3 regions of the Sphingobium sp. LMC3-1-1.1 genome follow, and region 2 is predicted to be linked to each of the others. Evidence: riboswitches for the same ligand, from Rfam matches in the RefSeq annotation. Region 2 holds a riboswitch; each other region holds the start of a gene.
What was found. A riboswitch is a leader RNA that binds a small molecule or an ion and turns the genes downstream of it on or off. The one in region 2 is predicted to bind cobalamin.
Positions count from the first base shown of each region.

Region 1: another riboswitch for cobalamin. It lies ahead of MRBLMC3_RS10255 (TonB-dependent receptor); the one in region 2 lies ahead of MRBLMC3_RS10715 (cobalamin biosynthesis protein CobG).
Region 3: another riboswitch for cobalamin. It lies ahead of MRBLMC3_RS21590 (TonB-dependent receptor plug domain-containing protein); the one in region 2 lies ahead of MRBLMC3_RS10715 (cobalamin biosynthesis protein CobG).

Region 1 covers NZ_JBEGHQ010000010.1:10,361-15,524, reverse strand. Annotated here, with positions in the region: gene MRBLMC3_RS10255 (TonB-dependent receptor) at 43-2,187, opposite strand; cobalamin riboswitch at 2,365-2,606, opposite strand; gene arsH (arsenical resistance protein ArsH) at 2,861-3,607, opposite strand; gene arsB (ACR3 family arsenite efflux transporter) at 3,604-4,632, opposite strand; gene MRBLMC3_RS10240 (GNAT family N-acetyltransferase) at 4,638-5,164, opposite strand, start outside.
Region 2 covers NZ_JBEGHQ010000012.1:67,182-72,345, reverse strand. Annotated here, with positions in the region: gene cobN (cobaltochelatase subunit CobN) at 1-1,359, shown strand, start outside; gene cobO (cob(I)yrinic acid a,c-diamide adenosyltransferase) at 1,356-1,961, shown strand; gene bluB (5,6-dimethylbenzimidazole synthase) at 1,958-2,587, shown strand; cobalamin riboswitch at 2,660-2,878, shown strand; gene MRBLMC3_RS10715 (cobalamin biosynthesis protein CobG) at 3,049-4,113, shown strand; gene MRBLMC3_RS10710 (precorrin-8X methylmutase) at 4,113-4,742, shown strand; gene cobI (precorrin-2 C(20)-methyltransferase) at 4,739-5,164, shown strand, end outside.
Region 3 covers NZ_JBEGHQ010000078.1:83,183-88,346, forward strand. Annotated here, with positions in the region: gene cobA (uroporphyrinogen-III C-methyltransferase) at 1-329, shown strand, start outside; gene mobA (molybdenum cofactor guanylyltransferase) at 434-970, opposite strand; gene MRBLMC3_RS21585 (threonine ammonia-lyase) at 970-1,953, opposite strand; cobalamin riboswitch at 2,037-2,250, shown strand; gene MRBLMC3_RS21590 (TonB-dependent receptor plug domain-containing protein) at 2,420-4,234, shown strand; gene MRBLMC3_RS21595 (ABC transporter substrate-binding protein) at 4,239-5,066, opposite strand.

The sequences.
Region 1 (5,164 bases), on a different contig from region 2:
TACAGCCATCGCTTGCCGCGATGACGCCACCGGGCGCGTGCGTCAGAAATGAGCCGTCACCGAAATGTCGATGGAACGGGGGCGGCCCAATATCCACTGCTCGTCATTATAGGTGGTGGTCGCATAATCCTTGTCAAAGAGATTATAGACCCGCAGGTTCGCCGCGAGATTGGGGGTGAACGCATAGGTCAACCCCGCATCCACCACGGCATAGCCCGGCACCCGGTGGCTGTTGGCGTTGTCCGAGAAGCTCCGGCCGACATAGCGCAAACTGGCATTGGCCCGCAGCGCGTCAATGGGCGCCCAATAGACGGACAGGTTCGCCGCTACTTCAGGCACATTGGGTGGCGTGTTGCCGGTATAGCTGGTGCCGCCGCTGATGAAGTCATCGAAATTAGCGTCCAGCACTGTGCCATTCGCGTCGATGCCGAAGCGGTCGGTCAGTTGCAGCGTCACCGAAGCCTCCACACCCTTGGCGGACCGCTGGCCGATCTGTTCTATGGGACTAGTCGGCGTCTGTTGCGCTACCAGCTTCTTCTTGACGATACGATAGGCCGCCAGAGTGGCGCTGCCCTTGCCATCGAGGAACATGGCCTTGATGCCGCCCTCGACCTGATCGCCGGTCGCGTTGGTGAAGGCGAACTGGGTCGCATTGGTGGTGAAGGTGGTCAGCGTGCCGAGCGGATCGACGCCGGTCGAATATTGCCCATAGAGCGAGATGTTGGAGGTCGGCCTATAGACGCTGCCGATCCGCCAAGTGGTGTTGCGGAATTTCCGATTGGTCGCGCCATTGGGAAAGGCATTGACCTCGCTGGTGCTGCCGTCCGGGTTATTGACGATGTTCCAGCGTTGCACCTTGTCACGCTCGTGCCGGATGCCTGCGACCACCGAAAGCTGATCGGTCAGCGCCAGGCGGTCTTCGGCAAAGACGCTATATTCGTTGGTCCGCGTGCGATAGCGGGGCGCGATGCCCTGCGTGTCGTAGAACAGGCCCGGATCGAAGTCGAAGGGATCGACAGCATCCTCCTGTGGGTCCGATCCGAAATCATTGGAATAAGTGAGCTTGATGAGATTGGCGTCGAAGCCGACGACCAGATCGTTTTTCAGGCCCGCAATCGGCTTGCTGATGCGGATGGTTGCCTGATCGCCATATTGGGTCTGGTCATGGAAGATGCCCAGATTGTCCATTCGGTTGATCAGGCCGGCGTCGTCATTGTAGAAATAGCTCTCCAGATTTTTGAACAGACGCTTGCTGGTAAGGCGATAGGCGGCGTTGGAGAGGGTGATGCCTTCGGCCACCGTCCAGTCGGCGGTCAGCGTGGTCCGATTGTCGCGATAGTGCAGGCTGGCGTCCGCGACATTATAGTTGCGCCGCTGGTTGCCCTTCACCAACGCCCCGTCGATCAGTGGCGTGCCGAAATATTCCATCGGCCGCTGATTGCCATAGTCGTTGCGCAGGGTGAGCGTGAAGCTGTCGCTTGGCCGGAAGCGCAGCGCACCCGAGAGCGCGAGGCTCTTGGAATGGCCACGGTCGACATACCCGTCCGACGCCCGGTAGCTGGCGTCGATCCGGTAGGAGAGCATCTCGCCCAGCGGTCCACCGACACCTGCCGCCGCGCGCCAGCTATCCTGCGAGCCATATCCTGCTTCCGCGTCAAATTCGGTGCGTTCGGCATTGGGGGATCTGGTGATGATGTTCACCGCGCCGCCCAGCGCGCCCTGTCCGTAGAGCACGGAGGCGGGGCCGTTCAGCAATTCGATCCGCTCGACATTCCACGGGTCGGTGGGGAAGGTGATCGTGCCCGCAACCGGGAACAGCCGGACGCCATCAACCAGTTGCAGCACCGAACCCTGACCGGAAAAGCCGCGCAGCGACAGGGCCGTGCCGCCATTGCCCGGATTGGCGGAGGTGGTGACACCCGGTGCACGGGTTACGGCCGACATTATGTCCAGATCGCCGCGAGCGCGGATCGCGTCGCCATCAATCTGCGCGACGCTGGCTGGCGTTTCGAGCGCGGTCAGCCCCAGGCGCGATCCGGTTTCCGTCTCTTGGAGCAATGCTCCCGGCCGAACGCCCGACACGATGATTTCGGCTGAGCCATCCGCGGCGGTTTCCGCGCCGGCCTGCTGCGTCGTGGTGGCGGCCAGCCCGGTGGCCAGCCAAAATCCTACATTTTTCCATTCCATTGCATGTCTTCCCGGCGTCACGCGACATTCGGGTGGAGACGTGCCGCCAGCGACGGTCGGCGCACGTCAGCAGCCGGACGCCATAGAGCGACCGCCACGCGAACCGATGCGGCCTCCACCGCCCGTTCGTCGCTCAAACGGAAAGATACCGTGCCTTGGCCATCCCCTGGACCGGGCAAGAGCGACCAGACGCTGGCAGGTCTCCTGGCTCGCGGGTCATAGCTTGATGCACGGCCTTCCCAGACCTCGCAGGATTTAGCGTCCGGTCCAGTGGCTGCCTCCTCACACTGGAGGAAGCGATATGCATCGCGCTCGCCGCTTACAGTTGCAGGGACAGCCCCGGATTTGGATAGCCGGAGCCATCCTCACCGCGTTCCCTTTTAAGCCTCTTTCGAGGCACCGGCGCGATCATGCCTGGGACGACGAAGCCGTCGTCCCAGGCAGAGGTGCGTTAGCGGGAGGGTCAATGCTCCGCAAGAGCCTAATCTCACGCCGCCGCGAGACCGAGCCAAGGCGAGATGGCCGATATCCGCATGAGAACCAGGCGCTTAACCAGCGACAACAGGACACGGGATATCGCGAGCATGGGCCAGAACCCGGCTGAGTCCGTCGTACAGCCGGATGCCATGGTTGCTGATCCTGATTTTCGCCGTGCCGGGCTGCTAGCCGTCAATCAAGATTGCGGCGCTATCGCGACTGCCGAATGGTCAGACTCGGCATCAACCGAAATTCCGGCTTCCTTGCGCTCGGAATAGCGATCCACAAGTTGCGCCGCATGCGGTCGCATAAGTACCGTAAAGCGGACCAATTCCTCCATCACATCGACGATGCGCTCGTAGTAGCTCGACGCCCGCATCCGGCCGTCTTGGTCGAACTCCTTGTAAGCCATCGCCACCGACGACTGGTTGGGGATCGTGAACATCCGCATCCAGCGACCCAGCAGGCGCAGCGTGTTGACGGCATTGAACGACTGGGAGCCGCCGGACACCTGCATGACTGCAAGCGTCCGCCCTTGCGTCGGCCGCATCCCGCGAATCTGGAGCGGCAGGTGGTCGATCTGCGTCTTCATGATGCCGCTGATCTGGCCGTGCCGCTCCGGGCTGCACCAGACCATGCCTTCCGACCACAGCGCATGCTCGCGCAATTCATGCACCGCAGGGTGATCGTCTTCCGCCACCTGATCTGGCAGCGGCAGGTCGCTGGGATCGAAGATCCGCGTCTCAGCACCGAAATATTGCAGCAGGCGGGCGGCCTCTTCCACGGCGAGGCGAGAGAAGGAGCGCTCTCGCAGCGAGCCGTAGAGCAGTAGAAAGCGCGGAGGCGGTTGGTCCGGGCCGAGGCCAGCGGCGGGACGAGCCAGCGCAAAGGCCTTGTCCAAGGCAGGCAGATGATCGGGGGCGGTGAGTTCACGCAATCTCATGCGGCAATGGCTTTCTCATACCAGGGACGGGTTCGCTTTACCAAGGCGACGATCGACAGCATCACCGGCACTTCGACTAGCACGCCTACGACCGTTGCCAGCGCGGCGCCGGAGGTGAGCCCAAAGAGGCTGATGGCGGCGGCCACAGCCAGTTCGAAGAAGTTGGAGGCGCCGATCAGCGCCGAAGGGCCGGCGACGCACCACGCCACGCCGAAACGGCGGCTGAGCCAGTAGGCGATGCCGGCGTTGAGATAGACCTGAAACAGGATCGGCACGGCAATCAGCGCGATCACCAGCGGTTGCCGGATGATCTGCTCACCCTGGAAGCCGAACAGCAGCACCAGCGTCAGCAGCAGGCTGGCAAGGCTGATCGGGCTGATGGCGGACAGGAAATGCTGAAGTCCCTTCTCGCCGCCGCGAAGAAGCGCTCGGCGGAGCAGTTGGGAGATGATAACCGGGACGACGATGTAGAGCCCCACCGACAGCGCCAGTGTGTTCCACGGCACGGTGATTGATGCCACTCCCAACAGCAGGCCGACGAGCGGTGCGAAGGCAAAGATCATGATCAAGTCGTTCAGTGCCACCTGGCTCAATGTGTAGTTCGGCTCACCGTCGACAAGGTTCGACCAGACGAAGACCATTGCCGTGCATGGCGCTGCGGCCAGCAGGATCAGGCCCGCAATATAGGACGAGGATGCGCCTGCCGGCAGCATCGGGACGAACAAATAGCGGAGGAAGAACGTCCCGAGCAGCGCCATCGAGAATGGCTTGATCGCCCAGTTCACCACAAGGGTGACGCCGATGCCCCGCCAGTGTTGCCGAAGGCTATGCAGCGCGCCGAAATCGACCCGCAGCAGCATCGGGATGATCATCAACCAGATCAGCCCCGCAACGACGAGGTTGACGTTGGCGATCTCCAGCGCTGCGATGGTCTCGAAGGCGCTCGGGAGCAAATGGCCAAGACCGATCCCGATCGCGATGCACAGGGCCACCCACAGCGAGAGATAGCGTTCGAACAGCGACATGGTCGTCAGTCCTTCCCGGAAGCAGCCGGCGCGGTCGCGATGCCGCCGCCCAAGGGAAGCTGCATGTAAACCGTGTCGAGCCAGCGGCCTGCCTTCCAGCCCATGCCGGTGAGGCGACCGACATGCTCAAAACCGCAGGACGCGTGGAGCGCTACGGAGGCAGGTTCACCCCCGCCGATGACGGCGACCATCTGCCGGAAGCCATGGGCTTCAGCGGCCTTCAGCAAGGCCATGAGGAGCAGCTTGCCGATGCCGCTACCGCGCCTGTCGTGCGCCACGTAGATGCTGTTCTCGCAGGCATAAGCGTAGGCCGGCCGATCGCGGAACTGCGTGGCATAGGCATAGCCCACGACCTCAGATCCATCGCAGGCAACAAGGAATGGCCAGTCTCGTCCGGTCAGCGTTCGTATCTTGGCTTCGGTCTCCTCTTCGGTCGGTGGCACGATTTCGTAGGTCGCCGTGCCGTGCAAGACGTGATGCGCGTAGATGGCGGCAATGGCACCGGCATCGCCGATCGTTGCGTCGCGAACCG
Region 2 (5,164 bases):
GGCCGACGGAGCGAGGCCGTTCTCAAGGCCATCGAAGCCGATCTCGCCCCCCGCGTCGATGCCTGCGGACGTGCCGAAAAGGCCGCGCTCCTCGACGCCCTTGACGGCAAATTCGTCGCTCCCGGCCCTTCCGGAGCGCCCACCAGGGCCCGGCCCGACGTCCTTCCCACCGGCCGCAATTTCTATTCGGTCGATACCCGCGCCGTGCCCACGGTCGCCGCCTGGAATCTCGGGCAACGCTCCGCCGATCTCATCGTGCAGGACTATCTCCAGCGCGAGGGCGACTATCCTCGCGCCATCGCCCTTTCGGCCTGGGGCACCGCCAATATGCGCACGGGCGGCGACGACATTGCGCAGGCGCTCGCCCTGATGGGCGCGCGTCCCCGCTGGGACTGGGCTTCCGGCCGCGTCATCGGGTTCGAGGTCATGAAGATCGCGGAACTGGGCCGCCCGCGCGTCGACGTCACCTTGCGCGTTTCGGGCTTCTTCCGGGATGCCTTCCCGGAGCAGATCGACCTTGTCGACAGCGCAGCCCGCGCCGTCATGGCGTTGGACGAACCGGAGGAGGACAACCCGGCGGCAGCGCGCCACCGGGCGGAAACCGCGGCGTTGATCGCGGAGGGCATGGCGGAAAAGGTCGCGCTGCGCCGGGCAGGCAGCCGCGTCTTCGGGTCGAAACCCGGCGCTTATGGCGCAGGCCTTCAGGCGATGATTGACGAGAGGATCTGGCATGACAGGTCGGACCTGGCCAATGTCTATCTCGACTGGGGCAGCCATGCCTATGGCGGCGGGGTGGAGGGCGACAGCGAACGCAGCCTCTTCGCCCGGCGCCTGACCGACGCCGACGCCCTGATACAGAATCAGGACAATCGCGAGCACGACCTGCTCGATAGCGATGATTATTATCAGTTCGAAGGCGGCATGGCCGCCGCCGTCGAGCATCTCTCCGGCAGGAAGCCTCTCAGCTATCATAACGACCACAGCCGCCCCGAACGTCCTGTCATCCGCACGCTGGAGGATGAGATTGGCCGTATCGTCCGCGCCCGCGTCACCAACCCCAAATGGATCGCCGGGATGATGCGCCACGGCTATAAGGGTGCGTTCGAAATCGCCGCCTCGGTCGACTATCTGTTCGCCTTCGCCGCCACCACCCATGCCGTCAAGGACCATCATTTCGACGCCGTCCATGCCGCCTTCATGGAGGATGAGACGGTCCGCGCCTTCATGGCGCAGGCCAATCCGGCAGCCCTGCGGGAAACCGCCGCCCGCCTCCACGAAGCGCTGGACCGCGCCCTTTGGAAGCCCCGGTCGAACAGCGCCGCCATGCTTCTCTCCCAAATCAAGGATGCCTCGCAATGATCGAACGCACGCCCGAACAACATGCCGAAAAGATGAAGAAGAAACAGGCCGCCCATGACAGGATCATGGCTACCAAGACGCAGGAAAAGGGCCTGTTGATCGTCCACACCGGCAAGGGCAAGGGCAAGACGACCGCCGCCCTGGGCATGGTGGTCCGCGCCATCGGCCATGACAGGAAGGTGGGCGTCGTCCAGTTCGTCAAGGGCGCGATGACCACCGGAGAAAAACGGGTGTTCGATGCGTTTCCGGACAATGTCGAATTCAAGCCGATGGGCGAAGGCTTCACCTGGAATACGCAGGACCGGACCCGGGACATTGCCCTGGCGCGCGAAGCGTGGGATGAGGTGAAACGCATGATCGCCGATCCGGCCTATGACATGGTCCTTGCCGATGAACTCAACATCGTCCTGCGCTACGACTACCTGCCCGTGGCAGAGGTCCTGGAAGCCGTGACCGCCAGAAGCCCGATGAAGCATGTGCTCATCACCGGCCGCAACGCGCCCGAAGCGCTGATCGACGCGGCCGATCTCGTCACCGAAATGACGCTTGTCAAACATCCCTTCCGCAGCGGCGTGAAGGCCCAGCCGGGAATCGAATTCTGACACACACCGCCTTCGACATCGCCGCCTTCGAGGATCTGGTCCACCTGCGCCGCGACGTGCGCCATTTCCTGACCGACCCGCTGGACGAAAGCGAGGTGGAAAGGCTGCTCGCCCTTGCGCACAGCGCCCCGTCCGTGGGGCTTTCGCAGCCCTGGCGGTTCGTCCGGATCGAAACGCCGGGGCTGCGCGAGGATCTCGCCGTCCATGTCGATGCCCAGATCGCCAGAGCGGGCAAGATCTACGATGGAGAGGAGGACCGGCTCTACCGCAGCCTCAAATTGCACGGTCTGCGCGAAGCGCCCGTGCTGTTCGCCGTCTATTGCGACGAAGGCACTGAAACGGGGCACAGGCTGGGCGCAATCACCATGCCGGAGGCGCGCCGCTACAGTTGCGTGATGGCCATCCACACATTGTGGCTTGCCGCCCGCACGCGCGGCATTGGGCTGGGCTGGGTGTCGATACTGGATCCCGCGACGGTGGATGCGATGCTCGCCATTCCCGGCAACTGGCGCTGCCTCGGGCTGATATGCCTGGGCTATCCTGTAAGCGAAGAGGCTACGCCGGAACTGGAAAGACGGGGCTGGGAACATCGCACCGACTGGCATTCCGCGATCGTCACGCGCTGACGATTGCCGCTGAACGGCTCTTTCCTTTCCCGTCCTCCCCGCCTATGAGGCGTTGCTGGAACGGGTTCCGCCCGCTCCATCGATCGCGTCGGTGCCCCGCGAGGGGCTTAAATGGGAACGCGGTGCGGGAGGATGCTCCCTAATCCGCGGCTGTCCCTGCAACTGTAAGCGGCGAGCAAGGCAAGGACGGCCCCCCATCCGGGATGGCCAGCCACTGGAGCAATCCGGGAAGGCCCGTGCCAAGGCGACGACCCGCAAGCCAGGATACCTGCCGAACGCAAAGGTCGCTCTAGCCATGGTCCAGGGGATGGTCACGGCTCGGTTCTCCGCACGGGCGACGAATGCGGCTGGGGGACATCCTCCGGTCGTCGTTGCGACGTGGGAGGTGAAGTTCGTTGCCAGACGCGCAAAGCGCATCGTCCGCCGCCGTTCGCGGCTGGTGTCCATCGGCATGGCGTCCGATGACGGCAGGCGACGGATTGCTGGTACGGGTGCGCCCCCGACTGGGCCGCCTCACCGTGCCGCAGGCCATCGGACTTGCAAAAGCGGCGCGTTCGCACGGCAACGGCCTGATCGACCTTACCAACCGCGCCGCGCTCCAGCTTCGCGGCGTGGCGGAGCAAAGCCATGCTCCACTGCTCCGGCAACTCATCGCTCTTGGCCTCGCCGATCCCGATCCTGGCCGTGAGGCTCGCGGCAATGTCCTGCTCACGCCCGATTCCTCGCCAGGGGACGACACGGAAAACATCGCCCTCAGCCTGATCGAGCATCTTGATGAAATGCCCGAACTTCCCCCCAAGATCGGGATCGCCATCGACGCCGGCCCTGCGCCCTGTCTGGCAGCTGTTCCCGCGGACTTCCGCTTCGAACGCAGCGCAACGGGCATGCTGCTGCTGAGGATGGACGGACGGATGCTCGGTTCTACCACCAGCGTCGAAAACGCGGCTCGCGACCTGAGCGCCCTTTTCCACTGGTTTCTGGCCACGGGCGGGGCAGCATCTGGCCGCGCAGCCCGGCACAAAGCTCCTCTGCCAACCGTTGCGGATGTCGCGCCCGCGCCGTCCCGCCCGCCTTCCCAAGCGCTGGCGGCGGCAGCCGGCCCGTTTCACGGCATTCCCTTCGGCCAGTTCCATGCCGACAGCCTCATCGCGCTGGCGGAAAAAGGGAATGTCTGCGCCGTGCGCATCACCCCCTGGCGCGGCCTGATCCTCGAAGGAGCCAAGGAGGATGCCGACAACCTCTCCATTGACCGGCTGCTCGGAATGGATGCCTGCCCTGGCGCGCCTGCATGCCCGCAGGCCAGCGTTGCGACCCGCAGCCTCGCCACCCGGCTCGCACCGCTGGTCGATGGCTCCCTGCATGTGTCGGGCTGCGCCAAGGGCTGTGCCCGACAGGTGCCTGCCGACCTTGTTCTCACCGGCAGGCAGGGCCGCTTCGACCTGTCCCGCAACGGCCCCGCCGGATCATCGCCGGAGTTGGCCGGCATGACCGCCGACCAAGTCCTCGCCCATTTTGGAAGGCCCTGATGCCCCAAAACTATGAAACCGATGGCGCCGCCATCTACCGGCAGTCCTTTCGCATCATCCGCGCGGAGGCTGATCTCGGCCGCTTCTCGCCCGAGGAGGAGCGCATCGCCGTGCGCATGATCCATGCGGCGGGACTGGTCGAACTTGCGTCCCGGATCCGCTTTTCTCCCTCCTTCGCAGAAGCTGCCATCGCCGCTCTTCAGGCCGGCGCCCCGATCCTCTGCGACGCGCGCATGGTGTCCGAAGGGATCACCGCAAAGCGCCTGCCGGCCGCCAATCCCATCCTCTGCACGCTGAACGATCCGCAAGTGCCCGCGCTGGCGGAGCGCATGTCCAACACCCGCTCCGCCGCCGCGCTTGAACTCTGGCGGCCTTATCTGGCAGGCGCGCTTGTCGCGATCGGCAATGCGCCGACGGCTCTGTTCCATCTGCTCGACATGCTGGAGGATCCCGCCTGCCCTCGACCGGCCGCGATCATCGGCTGTCCCGTCGGCTTCGTCGGAGCGGCAGAATCGAAGGAGGCGCTCTGGCACGCCCAACCCGTCCCCTGTTGCGTCGTAGAGGGCCGCCTTGGCGGCAGCGCTGTCACGGTCGCGGCGGTCAATGCCATTGCGAGCCCGGCGGAATGACAGGCGGGACCATCCACGGCGTTGGCCTGGGACCGGGCGCCCAGGACCTGATGAGCGTCCGTGCCGACCGGCTGATCCGCGACGCGCGGCATATCGCCTATTTCCGCAAGCGGGGACGGTCGGGTCATGCCCGCAGCATCGTGGAGGGCATGTTGCGCGCCGATGCGGTCGAATTCCCGATGGAATATCCGGTGACGACGGAAATCCCGCTGTCCGATCCCCGCTACAATGACCTTCTCTCGGCCTTCTACGCCGATTGCACCGCGCATCTGGAAGGACTCTCCGCGCGCGGGGAGGATGTGGTCGTCCTCTGCGAGGGCGATCCCTTCTTCTATGGCAGCTTCATGCATCTGCACAGCCGGCTCGCCGCGCCGGTGAAGATCGTCCCCGGCATCACCGGCATGTCCGGCGCCTGGACCGCC
Region 3 (5,164 bases), on a different contig from region 2:
CGCATCTGAAGGCGGGCGAACCGCTGAAGCTGGACTGGGAAGCGCTGGCCCGTCCGGGCGGCACGATCGGCATCTATATGGGCAGGGCCGCGGCGGGCGAGATCAGCCATTGCCTGATCGCCGCCGGGCGCGATCCCGAAACGCCGGTGATGGTGGCGGTCAATGTCTCCCTGCCGACCGAACGGCTGATCCGGGGCAAGCTGTCGGCTCTGGCCTTCCTGGTGCGGACGATCAGCGACGAAGACCCGACGCTTCTGCTGATCGGGGAGGCGGTGGCCGGGACGCATGCGCCGGTGGAGACCATGGCGGCTGTAGCCCTGACCAATTAACGACAGCGCAGCATGCTCCCGCGAAGGCGGGAGGCCCGTTCAAAGTCGGTACGGGGCGCTCTCGCGGCTTGCCTCGTTCAAGTGCGTTCGCGGAAGCACTCCATTCATCGACTGTCCTTTGCGAGGGCCTGCAGATCCTCCGGCCGGTTGATGTTGGGCAGCACGAATTCGGGCCGGTCGACGATCCGGGCGCCGACCCGCTCCAGCCAGCCCCGGATCGATCTGTTATTGTCCTCCGCCAGATGGGCATCCAGTTCGCCCGCCAGCGAAGCGGGCCAGAATCCGGCCAGTTGCTGCCCCTTGAGGATGGCGGGTTCAGGGCCGATCAGGGCCTGCGCCAGGCCGTCCGGATAGGCGGGCACGTCGCACCCGGTCGTCAGCACGGCGTCATAACCCTGCGCCAGGGCATGATGCAGCGCCGCGTTGAGGCCGCCCAACGGCCCCATGTCCGCGGCGGGCCGATCCGCCAGCCCGATCATGCCCTCCACCTGCCGGCCGCAGACCACGACGGTTTCGACATGGCGGCCCAGCGCCTCCACCGCATGGTCCAGCAGGGTGCGCCCCTCCAGCATCGCCTGCGCCTTGTCGCTGCCGAACCGGCTGGACCGCCCGCCAGCCAGCACTGCCCCCATCAGCCGCATCATGCGCCGCCGCCTATGATCCGGGCATAGCTGTCGGGATCGACATTGCTGCCTGAAAGCACCACGACGCCGGCCCCATCGGCAGGCGGAGCAATCCCGGCCAGCATGGCCGCCAGCGATGCGGCTCCGCCCGGCTCGACCACCAGCTTGAGCACGGAAAAGGCAAAGCGCATCGCGTCGCGCACCTGATCGTCGCTCACCGCCAGGCCCCCGGACAACAGCGCCTGGTTGATGGGAAAGGTCAGCGCTCCCGGCGTGGGAGACAGCAGTGCGTCGCAGATCGACCGCGCATCGGGCGACACGCTTTCCCGCTTGCCGCTGGCCAGGGACCGCGCCGTATCGTCGAACGCTTCCGGTTCCACCGCATGGATATTGACCTCGGGCATGCGCGCCTTCACCGCCGTCGCGATCCCCGACACCATGCCGCCGCCGCCGCAATTGACCAGGATCTGGCCGATCTTCGCGCCTGCTTCGGCGGCCTGCTCCATGATCTCCAGCCCGATCGTGCCCTGGCCCGCCATGATGAAGGGATCGTCGAAGGACGGCACCAGCACCGCGCCCCTCTCGGTCGCCAGCCGCGTGGCGATCTCCTCCCGGTTATCGGTGAAGCGGTCATAGGCAACGACTTCGGCGCCCAGCGCCCGCGTGTTCGCCGTCTTGATCGCGGGCGCGTCGGCCGGCATCACGATCGTCGCCGCGATCCCCAGCAAGCGCGCCGCAAAGGCGACGCCCTGCGCGTGATTGCCCGATGACCAGGCGACGACGCCTGCCTTTCGCTCCCCGGCGTCCAGCCGGGCCAGCCGGTTGTAGGCACCGCGGAACTTGAACGATCCGCTGTGCTGCGCGCCCTCGAACTTCACCAGCACCCGCCGGCCGCAGCGGGCGTTGAGCGCCGCATTTTCCAGCAGGGGGGTGCGGATGGCGGCGGGGGCGATGACCCGCGCCGCATCCTCGACATCGGCGGCGTTGATGGCGAACGACATGCAATCTCCTTCTGCGGCTGCCCCTTGGCATGGCCGCCGCTTTCCCTTATGGCGCCCGGCGCGGGCAGGGCAAAGCCCCTGCGCGCAAGGAAGATCGCGCCGGTGCCCGGAAGGGCTGAAAACGGGAATGCGGTGCGGACGGGAAGCCGTCCCAATCCGCGGCTGTCCCTGCAACTGTAAGCGGTGAGCGCGATGCACTTCGGCCCCCAGGGCCGGCCACTGGACGCAAGTCCGGGAAGGCGTGCATCGCCGCATTGACCCGCGAGCCAGGAGACCTGCCGGCGCATGGTCGCTCTTGCCTTGGTCCAGGGTATGGCCACGGCACGGTGTTCTCCGTCTGAGCGACGAAGCGGCGCGGGGCCGCATCGGTGTGGGGGAGGGCGCGGGCGCCAGCCATTTTCCCCTGTCCGGCCGCATGAGCGGACGCCCTGAGCCATGTTGCATCGCGCTCAGGGGGAAGACAGACATGTTGAGGATTTCCGTTTCCATCGCCGCCTTGCTCGCGGCCGCACCTGCGCTGGCGGAGGATGAGATCATCGTCACCGCGCTGGGCATCGAACAGCCGCGCGACGAGGTCGGCCAGGCCGTCACCGTGATCGACGCCGACACCATCCGCACCCGCCAGAGCGTCAGCGTGGTCGACCTGCTGGCCACCACGCCGGGCGTGCGCTTCAACCGCAGCGGCAGCCTGGGCGGCGTGACCGGGGTTTCGCTGCGCGGCGCGGAAACGACGCAGACGCTGGTGCTGATCGACGGGGTCAAGGTCAACGACCCCAGCGGCATCGGCGACATGTACGATTTCGGCAATCTGCTGACCGGCAATATCCAGCGGATCGAGATTTTGCGCGGCTCCAACTCGATCGTCTACGGCAGCCAGGCGATCGGCGGCGTGGTCAACGTCATGACCGGAACGCCCGGCACCGGCTTTGCCGGCAATGCCTCCGTCGATTACGGCTACAGCAATACGCTGAACGCGAAGGCGGACGTTTCGGGCGGCAGCGGCATCGCGTCGGGCGGCGTCGGCATCGCCTATTTCAACACCGACGGCATTTCCTCCGCCGCCAGCGGCACCGAAAGGGACGGCTATGAGAATATCGCCGCCAATGCCAGGCTGAAGCTGTCCTTCACCGATACCCTCAACCTCGACCTGCGCGGCTATTATATCCATGCCGACCTGGATACCGACAATGGCGTGGTGGACAGCACCACGGACTCCTCGAAATCGGATCAATATGTCGGCTATGCGGGCCTCAACCTCGCGCTGTTCGACGGCAGGCTCACCAATCGGGCGGCCGTCACCTGGTTCCGCATCGACCGCGACTATACGTCTGCTTTCGGGCCTTATGCCTATTCCGGCACCAATTTGCGCTTCGAATATGAAGGGATCTACCAGCCGGTGGATCAGGCGAAGCTGGTCTTCGGCTATGAACATGAGCGGCCCGACTATGACTTTTCCGGCTTCGGTTCCACCGAACGCCACAAGGCCGATATCGACAGCGTCTATGCGCTGGCCGTCGTCAAGCCCCTTGCCGGCCTGTCGCTGACCGGCGGCGTGCGGCATGACGATCACAGCCAGTTCGGCGGCGCGACGACCTTCGGCGCCAACGCCAATTACACGCCCAATGCCGGCGCGACCAATATCCGCATGAGCTATGGCGAGGGGTTCAAGGCGCCGTCGCTCTACCAGCTTTACGGCGCCGATGTCGGCAATGCCGGCCTGCGTCCCGAGCGGTCGAAAAGCTACGATATCGGTTTTGACCAGAGGCTCGACGGCGACCGGGCGATCCTCTCCGTCACGGCGTTCCGCCGCGATACCAGAAACCAGATCAACTATGATTATTCGATCGGCCTCTATGGCGGGTATAATAATCTCGACCGCACCCGCGCCAAGGGGGTGGAGGCGATGCTGACGCTGAGGCCGGTCGATGCGCTGACCGTCACGGCCGCCTACAGCCATGTCGATGCGCGCGACCGCAGTAGCGGCGCCCGGCTGCCCCGCCGCGCCCCCGACGCGGTCAGCGTTTCGGCGGATTATGTCTGGCCCTTCGGCCTGTCGACCGGCGCCACCGTGACGATGGTGGGCGACAGCTTCAACGACGCGACCAATCTGGTACGGCTGGACGGCTATGCGATAGCGAACATCCGGGCGTCTTTCCCGATCATGGAGAAGCTGGAAATCTATGGCCGCATCGACAATGTCACCGATGCGAAATACGCCACGGTCTATGGCTATGGCACCTATGGGCGATCGGCCTTCGGCGGCGTGCGTGTGCGCTTCTGACGGCTTATGGGCGTGGCGCGGCGTTGATCTGCGCCGCGCCGTCAAGCTGCGCCGTGATGCTCCTTGCGGCGTCGACATAGGCGGGGCCGCCGCACACCGTCCACGCCTGCGGCACGCGGATGCGCGGAATGGCGCGCAATATCGGATGGTGCAGCATCTCCGTCCCCTGATCGACCACCTTCTCGCTCCCCGCCTCGACGATCAGCCAGTCCGGGCGGGCGGCGATCATCTCCTCCAGCGAAAGCTGCGACAGTGCCGGCTTGCCCAGCCTGGCCGCCAGGTTGACCAGGCCCACGCGCCGCATCAGGTCGTCGACCAGCGTGCCGGTGCCGGTCATATAGCCGCGCCGCTGATAATAGGCGGCGACGCCGCGATGCTTCGGATGGGGCAGGGCGGCAAGATCCCGGTCCATGCGGGCGATCATCGCCTCGCCCCGTTCGGGATGGCCGACCGCGGCCGCCACTTGCCGGATCTGCGCCAGGATCATCGCATGGCTGTCCGCGCTCGCCAGTGCCAGGGTCCGCCATCGGCCCGGTGGCGCGCCGACCACGCTGTCGCCCGACGGAAAGCCGATCAGCAGGTCGGGGCGAAGCGCCAGCACTTCCTCGGACGGGCGTTTGAGGGTGCGGAAGGCGCGGGCCTTGCCGACCGCCGCCGACAGTTCCGGGTCATGTCCATAGGGGCTGAGCGCCGCGATCTGCGCCGGATCGGCCAGCGCGAGCACATATTGGTCGGCGCAGGTGTTAAGCGACACGATGCGTTTTGGCGGAACCGGCGCGGCACCGGTCAGCGAAAGGGCGCAAAATGCGGCAAGGATCATTCTTCTGCGCACCCTGTGGCCCCTGTGCTGCGCCCCAACAAATCGTGCCTCGACACACTCCCTCGCGGGAGTAGGGAGCGCCTGGACAGATGCTGTAGCAAGCAGGGAGG